Regions from separate parts of the Nonomuraea mangrovi genome, predicted to be linked through region 2. Evidence: riboswitches for the same ligand, from Rfam matches in the RefSeq annotation. Region 2 holds a riboswitch; the other holds the start of a gene.
The links. Region 2 has a riboswitch for thiamine pyrophosphate ahead of thiC (phosphomethylpyrimidine synthase ThiC). Riboswitches for the same ligand answer to the same signal wherever they lie in the genome.

Region 1 (7,160 bases), on a different contig from region 2:
AAGTGGAGTCGCTCGCCGAGTTCCTGCGCGAGCGGGCGGTCGGCCGCACGGTCCTGGCCGTCGACGTGGTCGCCTTCCAGGCGCTCAAGACCTTCGATCCGCCCGTCACCGCGCTCGGCGGGCTGACGGTGACCGGCGTGGCGAGGCACGGCAAGTTCCTCGACCTCGACTGCGACGGTCTCCACCTGGTCACGCACCTGTCCAGGGCCGGCTGGCTGCGCTGGCGCGAGGATCTGTCAGGCGCCAAGCCCGTCCGTCCTGGCAAGGGCCCGCTCGCCGCCCGGGTACGGCTGGCGCCCGGCGACGACGGCGCGGCGCCAGGCTTCGAGCTGACCGAGGCCGGCACGCAGAAACGCCTGGCCGTCTACGTGGTCAAGGACCCGATGGAGGTGCCCGGCATCGCCTCGCTGGGGCCCGACCCGCTCGTGCCCGAGTTCACCGTGCAGGCGTTGAAGCGGATCGTGGGCGGTAACCGTACCCAGATCAAGGGCCTGCTGAGAGACCAGAAGATCATCGCGGGCATCGGCAACGCCTACTCCGACGAGGTGCTGCACGCGGCGCGGATGTCACCCTTCAAGATCGCCGCGACGCTGACGGACGCGCAGATCGCCGACCTGCACGAGGCGATCGTCACCACGTTGAGAGACGCGATGGAGCGGGCCCACGGGCTGGCCGCCAAGGACCTCAAGGCGGAGAAGAAGTCGGGGCTGCGCGTCCACAACAGGGCGGGGCAGGCGTGCGACGTGTGCGGCGACACGATCCGCGAGGTGTCCTTCGCGGACTCGTCCCTGCAGTACTGCCCGACGTGTCAGACCGAGGGCAAGATCCTCGCGGACCGGCGCATGTCGAAGCTGCTCAAGTAGGCGCCCGTCAGGCGACGAACGGGGGCCGGCCGGTCTCGCTCACCAGGGGCCTGCCCGCCATCTCCCACGACTGCATGCCGCCGCCGATGTTGACCGCCTCGCGGCCGATGTGGTTGAGCCACGCGGCGGCGTGCGCGGAACGGCCGCCGACCCTGCACACGACGTAGACGGGGCCGGAGGGCAGCTCGTCGACACGGGCCTGGAGCTCGCCGAGCGGGATGTGGGTGGCGTCCGGGGCGTGGCCCGCCGCCCACTCGTCGTTCTCGCGGACGTCGAGCAGGAAGGCACCGGCGGGCATGTCGGTCACGTTGATCTCGGGAACGGTCATACCTCCATTCTCGCGGACCCGCCGCACCACGACCTCCCGTGGAGGACGAGACTCCCGGAAGGGCGGCCACGTGCGAATCCGGGTCGTCCGCGTTGGCCTTTCCCGGTGGGGGGCTCTCTTACGTGTCCTGAGCGTTGGTTCTCAGGCGGACCCCGGGAGCAGTGTGAAGGGAATCACCCATGATCGGGGCGGTCAGCCTCAAACCGGTGCAAGATCTGGGGATGAACGCATTACTCCGGGCCGCGCTCGCGGGGGCCGTGATCGGGCTGCTGGAGAGCATCTTGTGGTCCCACGGGCCGGAAGACGACGGCACCGGCGCCATGTTGATGCTCTTCGTGCCCTTCCCCTTGGGATTGCTGCTGTGCAGGCTGGCCGTCTTGCCGCTTTGGGGCGTGGTCGCGGGCGTGGCACCGTTCATCATCATGCTGCTCTTCGGCGCCTGCCTTGAGCGGCTGACCATGCCTGAGATCATGGACTTCGGTATCGTCCAGGGAACGCTGATCTTCATGGGCATCGGGGCTAGCGGCTATGTCGCGGCGACCGCGCTGGTCATGCCGGGGAGGAAGGTGCTTAGCCTCTCCACGACCGGCGCCGTGCTCGTCCTGTACTGCGCGGTGGCCGTCCTCCAAGGCAGCATCGACGAGGCGGCCAGAGCCGTCAGGATCGATCGCTCTGGTCTGCCGCTGGTTGCGGTCGACGGCTACCGGCCGGCCTGGGTCGACGAATGGGGACTCCCCTCAACGCTGAGGCTCACCTATCAGCACGAGGGAGATGGCTCAAACGTCGAGGTATTCGTCAGGAAGGCGAAGGCTGCGACGCCCAAGGCAGCTTGCGCCCAACCCGACCCGGAGTCGGACGGGCGCCCGGGCGCGTGCCGTCGTGTCTCCCGGGACGTGTGGGCCCGCACTGACGGCGCTCGTGCGATCGTCGTGACCAGGCGCGGAATCGCGTTGGTGCGGCTCGTCAGCGACAGTGCCGGCGAGGCCGCATTGGTCTCCCTGGTGCCGACGCTTCGTTCGATCACCACCAGCGAGTTGTCCGGGGTTCCAGGTTCCGCGATGTGAGGCGTCGACCTTGCTGCGCAGCCTCGGCTTCTTGATCGGTCGCCGCTTCACGGCCAAGTCTTCAGGCGTCCTACAGTGCGCCCAACGATCGCTGCTTAGAGGCACATGCATGCGTTGCGTGCGCAGCTCCTGATGACGCGGCAGGAGAGGTATCCCCCTCCTGTTCAGTGGGGCATTCGTACGGTTGGAAAGTACAGCCACAGCCGTGCATGGTTGTTCTTTGATGGACGTCCACGGACGCCGGTCCAAGACATGGCGCGTCGAGACGCAGGGGTGGTTGAACGCGGACAAATGGTGCATCATTGGGGCGCGAGCTGGGCAGACCCCGGCCGCACTCACAAGTCCAAACCGCGGGAGCTCGGGGCAACCGGGCTGAGAGGGCAACTGCCGTTGCCGACCGCATGAACCTGTCCGGGTAATGCCGGCGTAGGGAGCGTGTGATGACGCACGTCGTCGATCCGAAGCATGCCGAAGTACCGCTGACCCTCGACGAGGCCCCGCCGAGAACGCTGGGCGTCCTCGACCAGGGCGCCTTCTGGGCCAACCTCGGGGTCAGCCTCCTCGGCTTCTCCTTCGCCCTCTTCCTCATCAATCCGCTGCTCGACGACAACCCGCTGACCATGACCGCCGCGGTCACCGCCACCGTCGTCGGCAGCCTCGTCGGAACCGCCATGGTCGGTCTGGCCGCCATCCCCGGCGTCCAGACGGGGAAACCGGCGATGGTGCTGCTCAGAGGCCTGTTCGGGGCCAGGCTGTCCTACGTCCCGACCGTGCTCAACATCATCCAGATGCTCGGATGGGGCGCGTTCGAGCTGTGGGTCATCTCCATGGGCGCCCAGGCGATCTTCGGTGACGCCGTGCCGTACGCGGTCTGGGTGGTCGTCGCGGGTGCGATCACCACGGGACTGACGATCTACCCGCTCGGCGCGATCAGGCTGATCAGGCGGGTCGTCACGGTCGGGGTGATCATCTCGACCGTCTGGTTCGCGGTGACGCTCCTGCAGAGCGCCCCCGTGCAGACCGGCGGCAGCTGGGACGCCTTCGCTCCCGCCGTCGACTTCGTCATCGCGCTGTCGGTCTCCTGGGTGCCGCTGGCCGCCGACTTCGCCAGGCACTCGCGCAGCAGCTCGGCCGCCTTCACCGGTGTGGTGAGCGGCTACACGATCGCGCAGGTCGCGTGCCTGGCCATCGGCGTCTACGCGGTCGCGATCGCCGGGCACGACGCCGTGCTCAACGACCCGACCGCGGTCTTCGGCCCGTTCGTCGCCGCACCCCTGGGCGCGCTGTTCTTCGGCGTCCTGGTGCTGCGCGAGACCGACCAGTCGTTCGCGAACGTCTACTCCGTGGCCATGTCGCTGCAGAACCTCATGCCCCGCGTCGACCGGCGCCTGTTCTCGGTGGCGATCGGCGTGCTGACCATCGGCGTGGCGCTCCTCGTCGACGTCAACTCCTACAGCGCCTTCCTCAGCATCATCGGCGCCGTGTTCGTGCCGATGCTCGGCGTGCTCGTGGTCGACTACTTCGTGCTCGGCACCGCCAGGACCTGGGACACCAGCGAGAACGCCCCTTCCCGCTGGCTCATGATCATCCCGTGGGCGCTCGGGTTCTGCGCGTGGTGGCTGCTGGCAGCGCCGTCCACGATCCCGTGGTGGGCGGCGATCTGGGACGGCGCCCGCGCGGCGCTCGGCTTCACCCGCCAGCCGTGGATGAGCGCGGCCGTGGGAGCCTTCCTGGTCGCGGGCCTGGTCACCCTGGCCATCGGCCGGGTACGGCGGCGCTAGCCCTCGACGCGCAGCAGGCGTTCGAGCGCGGTGGCGCCTCCGGGGTAGCCGTCGCGATCGGCGACCCGGTGGCAGGGCACGATCACGCACACCGGGTTGCCGTTGAGCGCGCTGCCCACCGCGTGGAGCGCCTGCGGCCGTCCGATGCGGGCCGCCAGCTCGCGCGTGGTGGTGCCGGTGCCGTACGGCACGGCCATCGTCATCTGCAGGAGGGTACGCGCGAACGGTGTGGCCAGCTGTAGGTCGACGGGGGCGGTGAAGGCGCGCAGGCGCCTGGAGAAGTAGGCGTCGAGCTCGCGCCGCACCGGGTCGAGGCGGCGCGGGTCGGGGCCCACGAGGCCGCCGACCGCCCGAGAGACCCGCTCGAAGACCGCGTGCTCGTCGTCGAAGCTGCAGGCGACGACGCCCTTGCCCGTCACCGCGAGCACGAGCGTCCCCACCGCGCCGTCGTAGGTTCCGATGGCGACATCCGGCGGTCGCTCGGCGCGGTAGGTGGGTGAGGTGATCCTCACCAGGGCATCGAGCTCGCCAGCCGACATAACCCGCAGCGTATCGGACGGATCAGGCCACGGAGCGACCGCGCCACCGGCACTATGGAAAGGTGGGTGACGAGGAGATCACCGCAGCCGTACTCTCCAGCGCCCCCAACGCGGTCGTCGTGCTCGACAGGGACCAGGCCGTGCTGGTCTGGAATCCTGCGGCGGAGCGGTTGTTCGGGTGGAGCCATGAGGAGATGGTCGGGCGGCGCGCGCCGCTCGTCCCCGCTGAGCTGACCGCCGAGCACAACGCGGTGCTCGAGAGGGTTCGCACGGGCGGCCAGGTCTCGCTGCGCACCAAGCGCTTCCGCAGGGACGGCACGCTCCTCGACGTGCGGGTCGACACCAGCGCCCTGCTCCAGGGCAACGCCGTCGTCGGCTACGTGCACGTCCACCACCCGACGGAGGACGACGTCGCCGCGCGCGACAGGGTGGCGCGCAGGGCCAGGCTGGTGCGCAGGCTCACCGACGTGGTCGGTGACATCAACGCCGAGCTGGAGCTGCCCGCCGTACTCGATCGCATCGCCGCCAGCCTCACCGAGCTGACCGGAGCCGACGCGGGCGGCTTCGTGCTCATCGAGAAGGAGCGGCTGCGGCTGGTCAGCGCCCACCAGATGCCGGAGACGCTCAGGGACGCCACCGCCGACCTGCGCAGCAGCCTCGTGGGCAAGCTGATGCGCACGGGCAAGACGGTGATGCTGGAGTCGACGGGCCTCGACGATCTCATATGGGCCGCATTACCAGGACTGCACACGATCGCGCTCGGCCTGGCCGCCGTGGGCGGGCGCCCCTATGGAGCGCTCTACGCCCTGTTCGCCGACCGAAAACCGGGGCACGTCGAGCTGGAACTGCTGGAGCTGCTGGCGGGTCACGCGGGCATCGCGGTCGGCAACGCCATGGCCTACCAGGAGGTGCTGCGCCAGCGGGCGCACGAGCGGGCGGTCTTCGACGCCAGCGCCGACGGCATCGCGGTGCTGGACGAGGACGGGCGGGTGATCCAGTGGAACCCCGCCGCTGGGGAGCTCACCGGAGTCGCCGCCGACGAGATGATCGGCAGGCCGCCGCCGTTCCCGCTGCCCGCGCCGGGTGAGAAGCTCACCTTCCAGCTCGAGAGCGGGCGCTGGCTCGACGTCGTCAGCGCGAAGATCGAGGAGACCGGCGAGATGGTGATCGACTTCCGCGACATCACCGCCGCCAAGGAGCTGGAGGAGGCCAAGGACCTATTCCTGGCCACGACCAGCCACGAACTGCGCACGCCGATCACGATCGTGCGGGGGTTCGCCAGCACGCTCGACTCCCGGTGGGACAAGCTGACCGACCCCGAGCGGCGCTCCGCCGTCCACACCATCGCCGAGCGGGCCAGATCGCTCGGCCAGCTCATGGACCACCTGCTGCTCGGTGCCCGTGCCGGAGCCGAGGAGCTCAAGGTCCGCATCGAGACCTTCAGCCTCGCCGAGCGCATCCACGCCGCCACGCTCGGCCTGCCGGTGCTGTCCGACACGCACAGGGTCGAGGTGGTCATCCCCGAGGACCTGCCCGACGTCAGGGGCGACGCGCTGGCGACCGACATCGTGCTCGGCCAGCTCCTGGAGAACGCCTTCAAGTACTCCCCGGACGGGGGGCTGATCAGCGTCGCGGCGTGGGCCGAGGACGAGCGCGTGGTCGTGGTCGTCGACGACGAGGGCGTCGGAATCGCCCCCGCCGACCGCGACCGGATCTTCGAGAGATTCGTCCAGGCCGAGAGCGGCGACCGCCGCAGATTCGGCGGTGTGGGGCTCGGTCTCTACATCGTGCGGAGCCTCGCGAGGGCGCAAGGCGGCGAGGTCACGGCCCATCCGCGCCCCGCAGGAGGGACCCGAATGCGGCTGGTTCTTACTATCTCGCCCGACACACCGAGGCAGTAACGAGCCGGTCACGGATGAGCTGATCTATCGTCCAATGTGTACAAGCTGTGATCGAGACACGGTTTCTGGGACCGGGTAACGGGGCATTTCGGTCGTACCGGGGGCGTTCCTCTGGGGGGATCTGGGAGCGGGGAGGTGGGTGTGTCGAGCGTCGTGATGTTGCCGTACGCACTGTCCAGCGTCGCCGTCGCACGCCAGCGTCTCTGCACTGACCTGCAGGAGTGGGGGGTCTACGCCACCGCGATCGATGACGCGGTTCTGGTGGTGAGCGAGCTGCTGAGCAACGCGCTCAGGCATGCGCGTCCGCTGACCTCGGGCATGGTCAGGGTGGCGTGGCTGTGGAGCGACGACCATGTCGAGGTGGCGGTGAGTGACGGAGGTGCTGCGACAGAGCCGCGCGCGGGCCGTCCGACACTGTCATCACTCGGCGGGCGGGGGCTCGGGATAGTGGAGTACGTCGCGGAGAGCTGGGGCGTGCGGCACGACGGGGAGACGACCACGGTATGGGCCGTGCTCCCCGCCCCGCACACGGTCAACGGTCAGGTGGCGGCGTTCAAGGAGGCCGGATAGAGCAGACGGCGCTCGACCGCCGTCCAGGCGGTCGAGACGAGCAGGTAGACGCCCGCGGCCAGCGGCAGGAAGGCCGCCGCGGCCACCGTGCCGAACGGCAGCAGCTTCAGGATC
Region 2 (7,160 bases):
GCCGCTGGAGACGTACGCCTCGGCCTCGATGACGCACTCGTCACCGACGACGGCGTTCTCCTCGATACGGGCGCCGGTCATCAGGTCGGTGTTCTTGCCGATGACGCAGCCGCGCAGGTGGGCGCCCGGACCGATGTAGACGTTGTCGTGGACCACGGCGCGGTGCAGGAAGGCGCCCTCGCGCACGACGGCGTTGCTGCCGAGCACGGTGTACTCGCGCAGCTCGGCGCCCGCCTCGATCTTGACGTAGTCGCCGATGAGCAGCGGGCCCTTGAGCACGGCCTCGGGGTCCACCTCGGCGCCCTCGCCCACCCAGACGCCCGGCGACATCTCGAAGCCGCCGACGTCGAGCTTGACCCGCCCTGACAGCGCGTCCGCCTGGGCCTTCAGGTAGCTCTCGTGGGTGCCGACGTCCTCCCAGTAGCAGTCGGAGACGTAGCCGTAGATGGGCGCGCCGCGTTCGAGCAGGCGGGGAAAGACGTCAGAGGACCAGTCGACGGCCTCTCCCGCGGGGACGTCGTCGAGGACTTCGGGCTCCATGACGTAGATGCCGGTGTTCACCGTGTCGGAGAAGACCTGGCCCCAGGTGGGCTTTTCGAGGAAACGCTGCACCCTGCCCTGATCGTCGACGATGATGATCCCGAACTCGAGCGGGTTGGGGACGCGCGTCAGACCGATAGTGACGAGGGCCGAATTCTCCCGATGAAACCGGATCATGTCCGATAAATCGATATCGGTCAGAGCGTCGCCAGAAATGACGAGGAAGCGGTCGTCGCGGAGTTTGTCGGCGGCGTTCTTGACGCTGCCCGCCGTACCGAGGGGAAGGTCTTCCGTGGCGTAGTGCAGGCGCATGCCCAGTTCGTCGCCGTCGCCGAAGTAGCTGCGCACCAGCGCGGCAAGGAACTGGACCGTGACCACGGTCTCGGTCAGGCCGTGTTTCCGCAGCAACCGGAGCACGTGTTCCATGATCGGGCGGTTGACCACAGGAAGCAGGGGTTTGGGCTGGTTCGCGGTCATCGGCCGCAACCTCGTGCCCTCCCCGCCTGCCATGACGACCGCCTTCACCCGATCACTCCTTCGTCGCAGTTTGCCCGGGTTCGCGCAGCTCCCCCTTGGCAGCGGTGACGAGCTGGCGCACCTGTACCACATACAACACGCCTGCCCACCAGTACAGACCCGTTCCCCAAATGGCGAACGCCCATCCGATAATCCTCGCAATATCGGCATACCAGGAGCCGGTGTGCGAGGCCAGGAAGAGCAGCGGGAAGGCGTACATCAGATTGGCCATGGCCGCTTTGCCAAGAAAATGCACAGGCAGTGCCTTGTAGCCGTATTTGCGGAGCACGGGGAAGAAACATCCGACGAAGATTTCCCGTGCCAGGATGATCGCGACCAGCCACCACGGGATCACCTCCCTGAGCACCAGGCCGAGGAGGGTGGCGAAGACATAGAGCTTGTCGGCGGCCGGGTCGATGAGGCGGCCCAGCCTGCTGGTCTGGTTCCAGGCGCGGGCGATCTTGCCGTCGAGCCAGTCGGTGAACCCCGCCACCATGAGCAGCCCGATCGCCCAGCCGTCCGCCTTGGGTCCGAGAACCAGCCAAAGGAACACGGGCACACCGAGGAGACGCAGGAAGCTCAGCAGGTTAGGAACCGTCCAGATCCGGTCCTCCGCTGACGAAGGGGCGGAAGTTTCGCTCACGCTTGCGACCCTACTGCGTCGCCGACCAGCGCACGCTGCCGCGCCGTGGCCCGATGGATCCGCTCGCGGACCGCCGCGGCATTTCGGGCATCCGAAGAAGCCGGGGGTTGCGCGGCCCCCCGGTGATCGGGTTACGGTTGCGCCGACCAACGCGGGAGCCCGGTGTGACCGGGCTGAGAGGACGGCTACAGCCGCCGACCGCCAGAACCTGCTCCGGGTAATGCCGGCGAAGGGAGTTTGCGCGATGAGTGGCGCGCGCTTTTCCAAGATCTACCAGGGCGATCTCAGGGTCCCGGCACGCCGGATCGAGCTGAGCGACGGCGGATCCTTCACCGTCTACGACACCTCCGGCCCCTACACCGACCCCAGCGTGGAGACCGACGTCACCCGCGGCCTGCGCCCCCTTCGCGAACAGTGGATCCTCGACCGCGGCGACGTCGCCAGGTACGGCGGCCGCCACGTCAAGCCCATCGACGACGGCTACCGCGACCAGGCGGCCTGGAAGCGGGCGGGCGCGAACCTGTTCGCCGGCGAGCGCCGCGACCCCCTCAGGGCCGCGGGCGCGCCCGTCACCCAGCTCGCCTACGCCCGCAGGGGCGTGGTGACCAGGGAGATGGAGTTCGTCGCCGTCAGGGAGGGCGTGGACCCCGAATTCGTCCGCGCGGAGGTGGCCGCGGGCAGGGCGATCATCCCCGCCAACGTCAACCACCCCGAGACCGAGCCGATGATCATCGGCAGGAACTTCCTCGTCAAGATCAATGCCAACATCGGCAACTCCGCCATCACCTCCTCCGTCGAGGAGGAGGTGGAGAAGATGACCTGGGCCATCCGCTGGGGCGCCGACACCGTCATGGACCTGTCGACGGGCCGCGACATCCACACCACCCGCGAGTGGATCATCCGCAACTCGCCCGTCCCGATCGGCACCGTCCCCCTCTACCAGGCCCTGGAGAAGGTCAACGGGGTCGCCGCGCACCTGTCGTGGGAGGTCTACCGCGACACGCTCATCGAGCAGTGCGAGCAGGGCGTCGACTACGTCACCGTCCACGCGGGGGTGCGGCTGGCGTACGTGCCGCTCACCGTCGGCCGCAAGACGGGCATCGTCTCCCGCGGCGGCTCGATCATGGCGGCATGGTGCCTGGCACACCACCGCGAGAGCTTCCTGTACGAGCACTTCGAGGAGATGTGCGACATCCTCGCCTCCTACGACGTCGCCTTCTCGCTGGGCGACGGGCTGCGGCCGGGCTCGATCGCCGACGCCAACGACGAGGCGCAGTTCGCCGAGCTGCGCACGCTGGGCGAGCTCACCACGATCGCTCACGCGCACGACGTGCAGGTCATGATCGAGGGTCCGGGCCACGTGCCGATGCACAAGATCAAGGAGAACGTGGAGCTGCAGCGCGAGCTCTGCGACGACGCCCCCTTCTACACCCTCGGTCCCCTGGTCACCGACATCGCGCCCGGCTACGACCACATCACCTCGGGCATCGGCGCGGCCATGATCGGCTGGTACGGCACGGCGATGCTCTGCTATGTCACCCCGAAGGAGCACCTCGGCCTGCCCGACAAGGACGACGTCAAGACCGGCGTCATCACCTACAAGATCGCCGCGCACGCCGCGGACCTGGCCAAGGGGCACCCGGGGGCGCAGGCGTGGGACGACGCGCTGTCGGATGCGCGGTTCGAGTTCCGGTGGGAGGACCAGTTCGACCTTTCACTGGACCCTGACACCGCACGGGCCTTCCACGACGAGACGCTGCCCGCGACCCCGGCCAAGACGGCGCACTTCTGCTCGATGTGCGGGCCGAAGTTCTGCTCGATGCGGATCTCCCACGACCTGCGGGCGCAGGCGGGGATGCGGGAGAAGGCGGAGGAGTTCGTGCGCGGCGGCGGCGAGATCTACCTGCCGCTTCCCGAGCGGCGCTGAGGCCCGACCTGCCGCGGAACGCCCGCGCCGCCTGCCGCAGGGGCCGGGCGGCGCGGGCCGGCCGTCGTCGCGGTCCCGGGACCGGGAGGCCGGGACCGCGAGACCGGGACCGCGAGACCGGGGTACGCCTGAGGTCAGCGCTTCACGGGCGCGCTCGCGTCGAGCAGCAGATTCTTGGCGTCGGTGGCCGTGAACCTGCCGGTGGTCCCGCACACGGCGCCCACGGTGTGCGCGGCCCAGGCCTGCGTGCCCGCCTCGGTCCCCGGGTGCCAGGTCGTGTTGATGCCGGACGAGGCCTGCCTGCCGCCCTCCTCGGTGCTGAGCGACAGCGTCGCCATGCCGATGACGCCGCCGTCATGCCCCCACAGCTTCCCGCAGGGCGTGTCGTAGGCGATGAGGCCGAGGCCGTAGTCGAAGGTGACGGGGACCCCCGGCCCCGGCGTGATCGGACCCGTCCTCCGCATCTCCGCGAGCTGGTCCTGGCCGATCAACCCGCCGGTGAGCAGCGCGCGGAAGAAGCGGTTGAGATCCTCCATCGTCGAGACCATCGCGCCCGCCGTGCCGCCCCACGACATGTTGAACGTGCTGAAGTCCCTGAGCGGGAAGGAGCCGAAGAAGGACGTGTACGCCTTCGCGTGCGGGCGGGGCAGCTCCGGCGTGTTCGGGAAGAACGTGTGCGACAGTCCCGCCCGCTGGATCACGTGGCGGGTGATGTAGCGCTCGGCGGACATCCCCGTGACCTTGTCGAGCAGCAGGCCGAGCACGATGTAGTTGGTGTTGGAGTAGCTGCCCGGCGAGTCGCCCGGCTCCCCCGACGGGCCGACGCCGAGGCCGAGGCGGATGAGCTCCTCGTCGCTGAACTGCCGCACGCGCATCTCTTCGAGGCTGTCGGGGCCGGTGATCAGCGCGGTGTCGTAGTCGCCGAGGTGGCTGGTGTGGTTGAGCAGCATCCTGACGGTGACGCGCCGGTCGGGCAGCAGCCCGGGCAGGTACTCCTCGACGGGGGCGTCCAGCCGTACCTTGCCCTGCTCGACCTGCTGCAGGACGGCGGTGGCGACGAAGGTCTTGGTGATGCTGCCGATCCGGTGGTACATGGCGGGCCGCGTGGGACGCCCTGCCTCCAGGTCGGCCAGGCCCGCCGCGCCGCGCCAGTGCCGCCATCCGTCCCGGACGGCGGAGTAGGCCCCGGCGACGCCGCCCTTGGGCACCTCCTCGAGCGTGCGCCGCAGCTCCTTCCTGTCGAGCCCCGGTCCTGCGGCGTGCGCGGCCGGAGCGACGCCGGCCAAGACGAGCAGCGCCCCGAGGCCCAGTGCGGCCATCCTCTTCCACGCCATCCTGTCGCCCTTCTCGCGAAGTTTCCGGACGGGCTCACTATGGCATGCCAGTGATCATGGAAACCTCGGCGGGAAGGAGGACTTCTCCGCTCATCCCCTGAAAGGAGGGGAGGCGACCGAAGTCTCAGGCGCGGGCGGCCTGGAGGAAGGCGCGGATGAGGGCGGAGTCCTTCACGCCCCTGGAGACCTCCACGCCGCTGGAGACGTCGACGCCCCACGGCTGCGCCGCGGCGATCGCCTGCCGTACGTTGCCGGGATCGAGGCCGCCGGCCAGCAGCCAGTGGCCCGAGGGGCCGCCGCGGACGGCCGCCCAGTCCCAGGGCTCGCCGGCGCCGGCCCTGGGCGCGTCCACGATCAGCAGGTCCTCGTCGAACGCCCCTGTCCGCAGGTCGGCGTCGGCCGGGACGGCGCGCACGAGCGTGAGACCGAGGTCCTTCAGCGCGGTGAAGTCCGCGTGCGGGTGACGGCCGTGCAGCTGGACGGCCCGCACCCCTGCGGCCGTGGCGGCCTGCCGTACCTCTTCGACGGGCTCGCCCATGAAGACGCCGACGGTCAGCACGTGGGCCGGGACCTGCGCGGCCAGCTCGGCGGCCCGCGCGGGACTCACCCTGCGCGGGCTCCGGGTCATCACGAACCCGATCGCGTCGGCGCCGGCCTCGACGGCCGCCTCGACGTGCTCGGGCTCGCTCAACCCGCAGATCTTCACGAACATGGCCAAAGCCTATCGGCGCCGCGCGGCCGAGGGCGACCACGCCCACACCGTGGTGAGGGCCAGCAGGCCGAACATGAGCACGCCGTTGGGAACGTGCGCGCCGAGGCCGACGAAGATCAGCAGGAAGTGCTGGGCGATGCCGAGCAGGAACAGGGCGAGGCTCGCGAGGGCGGGCCAGCCCGCGCCCCTGCCGGGACGCCAGTAGAGGACGGCGGCGATCACCTGGAGCAGGCCGACCAGGTGAGCGACCATGCCGATCATGACATGGGTCTCGGCCGTCGCGAGGTCGGCCACGAGCGAGGTGTCGCCGTAGACCAGCGCCTGCCCGGCGAACGAGGCCGCCACCAGCAGCGAGACGGCGTGGGCGAGCACCAGCACGCGCAGGGTGTAGAGCAGCCCGGACGAGACGGGGACGGACGTGGCTGAGGTCACGTCGTGCATGAGGGTGGTCCTTCCTTCTGAGGTGAGGACCACATCGTGGCCGGGCGGGCCCGGCGGGGTCGTCAGCCTGCCGGGTGACCCCCCGATCAGCCCCTGGGCGGATGGCGCACCGGGCGGAAGGCGGCGTCGACCAGGCCGATGCGGTGGGCGACGACCGCGGCCTGGATGCGGTTGCGCAGGCCGAGCTTCTCCATGGCCGAGCCGACATGAGTCTTGACCGTGGTGACGCCGACGTGGAGGCGGTCGGCGATCTCGGCGTTCGACAGGCCGGTGCCGACCAGGGCGAGCACCTCGAGCTCGCGCTCGGTGAGCCCGGCGGGGGTGGGCGTGGTCTGCTGCTCGGCGGCCAGCGCCCGCTCGACGACCCTGCGCAGGACGGAGGGCGCGAGCAGTTGCTCGCCTGAGGCGGCCCTGCGCACGGCGTCGACCATGCGTTCGGGTTCGTCGTCCTTGACCAGGAACCCGAGCGCGCCGACGCGCAGCGCGGCGTAGACGTTGGAGTCGTCGGCGAAGGTGGTCAGCACGACGATCTTCGCGGCCGGTTGGGCGGCCAGGATCCGTTTGATCGCCTCGAGCCCGTCGACCCGTGGCATGCGCAGATCCATGAGCACGACGTCGGGCCTGTGGTGCTCGGCCAGACGGACCGCCTCCGCGCCGTCGTCGGCCTCACCGACGACCTCCATGTCGCCCGTCGCCTGCAGCAACATGCGGACGCCCGCCCTCACCAGGGCCTGGTCGTCGGCCACCACCACTCGAATCACGTCGTCACCTTGGTCGTCGCCATCGTGGCCTGGGGGTAGGGAAGGGTCACGGCCAGGCGCCAGCCGCCGCCGTCGGGACCCGCGGTCAGCGTGCCGCCCAGGGCCTTGGCCCGTTCGCGCATGCCGGCCAGACCCTGGCCCGAGGACGGCAGCGGCTCGCGGATGGTGGGTGGACGGCCGTTGGCGACCTCGACGACCAGCTCGCCGTCGCCTGCGGCCAGCCCGACCCTGACGGCGGTGCCGGGGCCCGCGTGCTTGAGCACGTTGGTCAGGCCCTCCTGGACGA

Region 1: another riboswitch for thiamine pyrophosphate. It lies ahead of ACFSKW_RS14390 (purine-cytosine permease family protein); the one in region 2 lies ahead of thiC (phosphomethylpyrimidine synthase ThiC).

The regions. Positions count from the first base shown of each region.
Region 1 covers NZ_JBHUFV010000022.1:32,968-40,127, reverse strand. Annotated here, with positions in the region: gene ACFSKW_RS14405 (Fpg/Nei family DNA glycosylase) at 1-863, shown strand, start outside; gene ACFSKW_RS14400 (rhodanese-like domain-containing protein) at 871-1,191, opposite strand; gene ACFSKW_RS14395 (hypothetical protein) at 1,371-2,255, shown strand; TPP riboswitch at 2,596-2,706, shown strand; gene ACFSKW_RS14390 (purine-cytosine permease family protein) at 2,696-4,036, shown strand; gene ACFSKW_RS14385 (methylated-DNA--[protein]-cysteine S-methyltransferase) at 4,033-4,575, opposite strand; gene ACFSKW_RS14380 (PAS domain S-box protein) at 4,638-6,476, shown strand; gene ACFSKW_RS14375 (ATP-binding protein) at 6,618-7,046, shown strand; gene ACFSKW_RS14370 (YidC/Oxa1 family membrane protein insertase) at 7,016-7,160, opposite strand, start outside.
Region 2 covers NZ_JBHUFV010000003.1:385,868-393,027, forward strand. Annotated here, with positions in the region: gene ACFSKW_RS01995 (sugar phosphate nucleotidyltransferase) at 1-1,065, opposite strand, end outside; gene ACFSKW_RS02000 (CDP-alcohol phosphatidyltransferase family protein) at 1,070-1,699, opposite strand; TPP riboswitch at 1,841-1,951, shown strand; gene thiC (phosphomethylpyrimidine synthase ThiC) at 1,944-3,626, shown strand; gene ACFSKW_RS02010 (serine hydrolase domain-containing protein) at 3,761-4,960, opposite strand; gene ACFSKW_RS02015 (phosphoribosylanthranilate isomerase) at 5,085-5,672, opposite strand; gene ACFSKW_RS02020 (hypothetical protein) at 5,682-6,113, opposite strand; gene ACFSKW_RS02025 (response regulator) at 6,200-6,874, opposite strand; gene ACFSKW_RS02030 (sensor histidine kinase) at 6,871-7,160, opposite strand, start outside.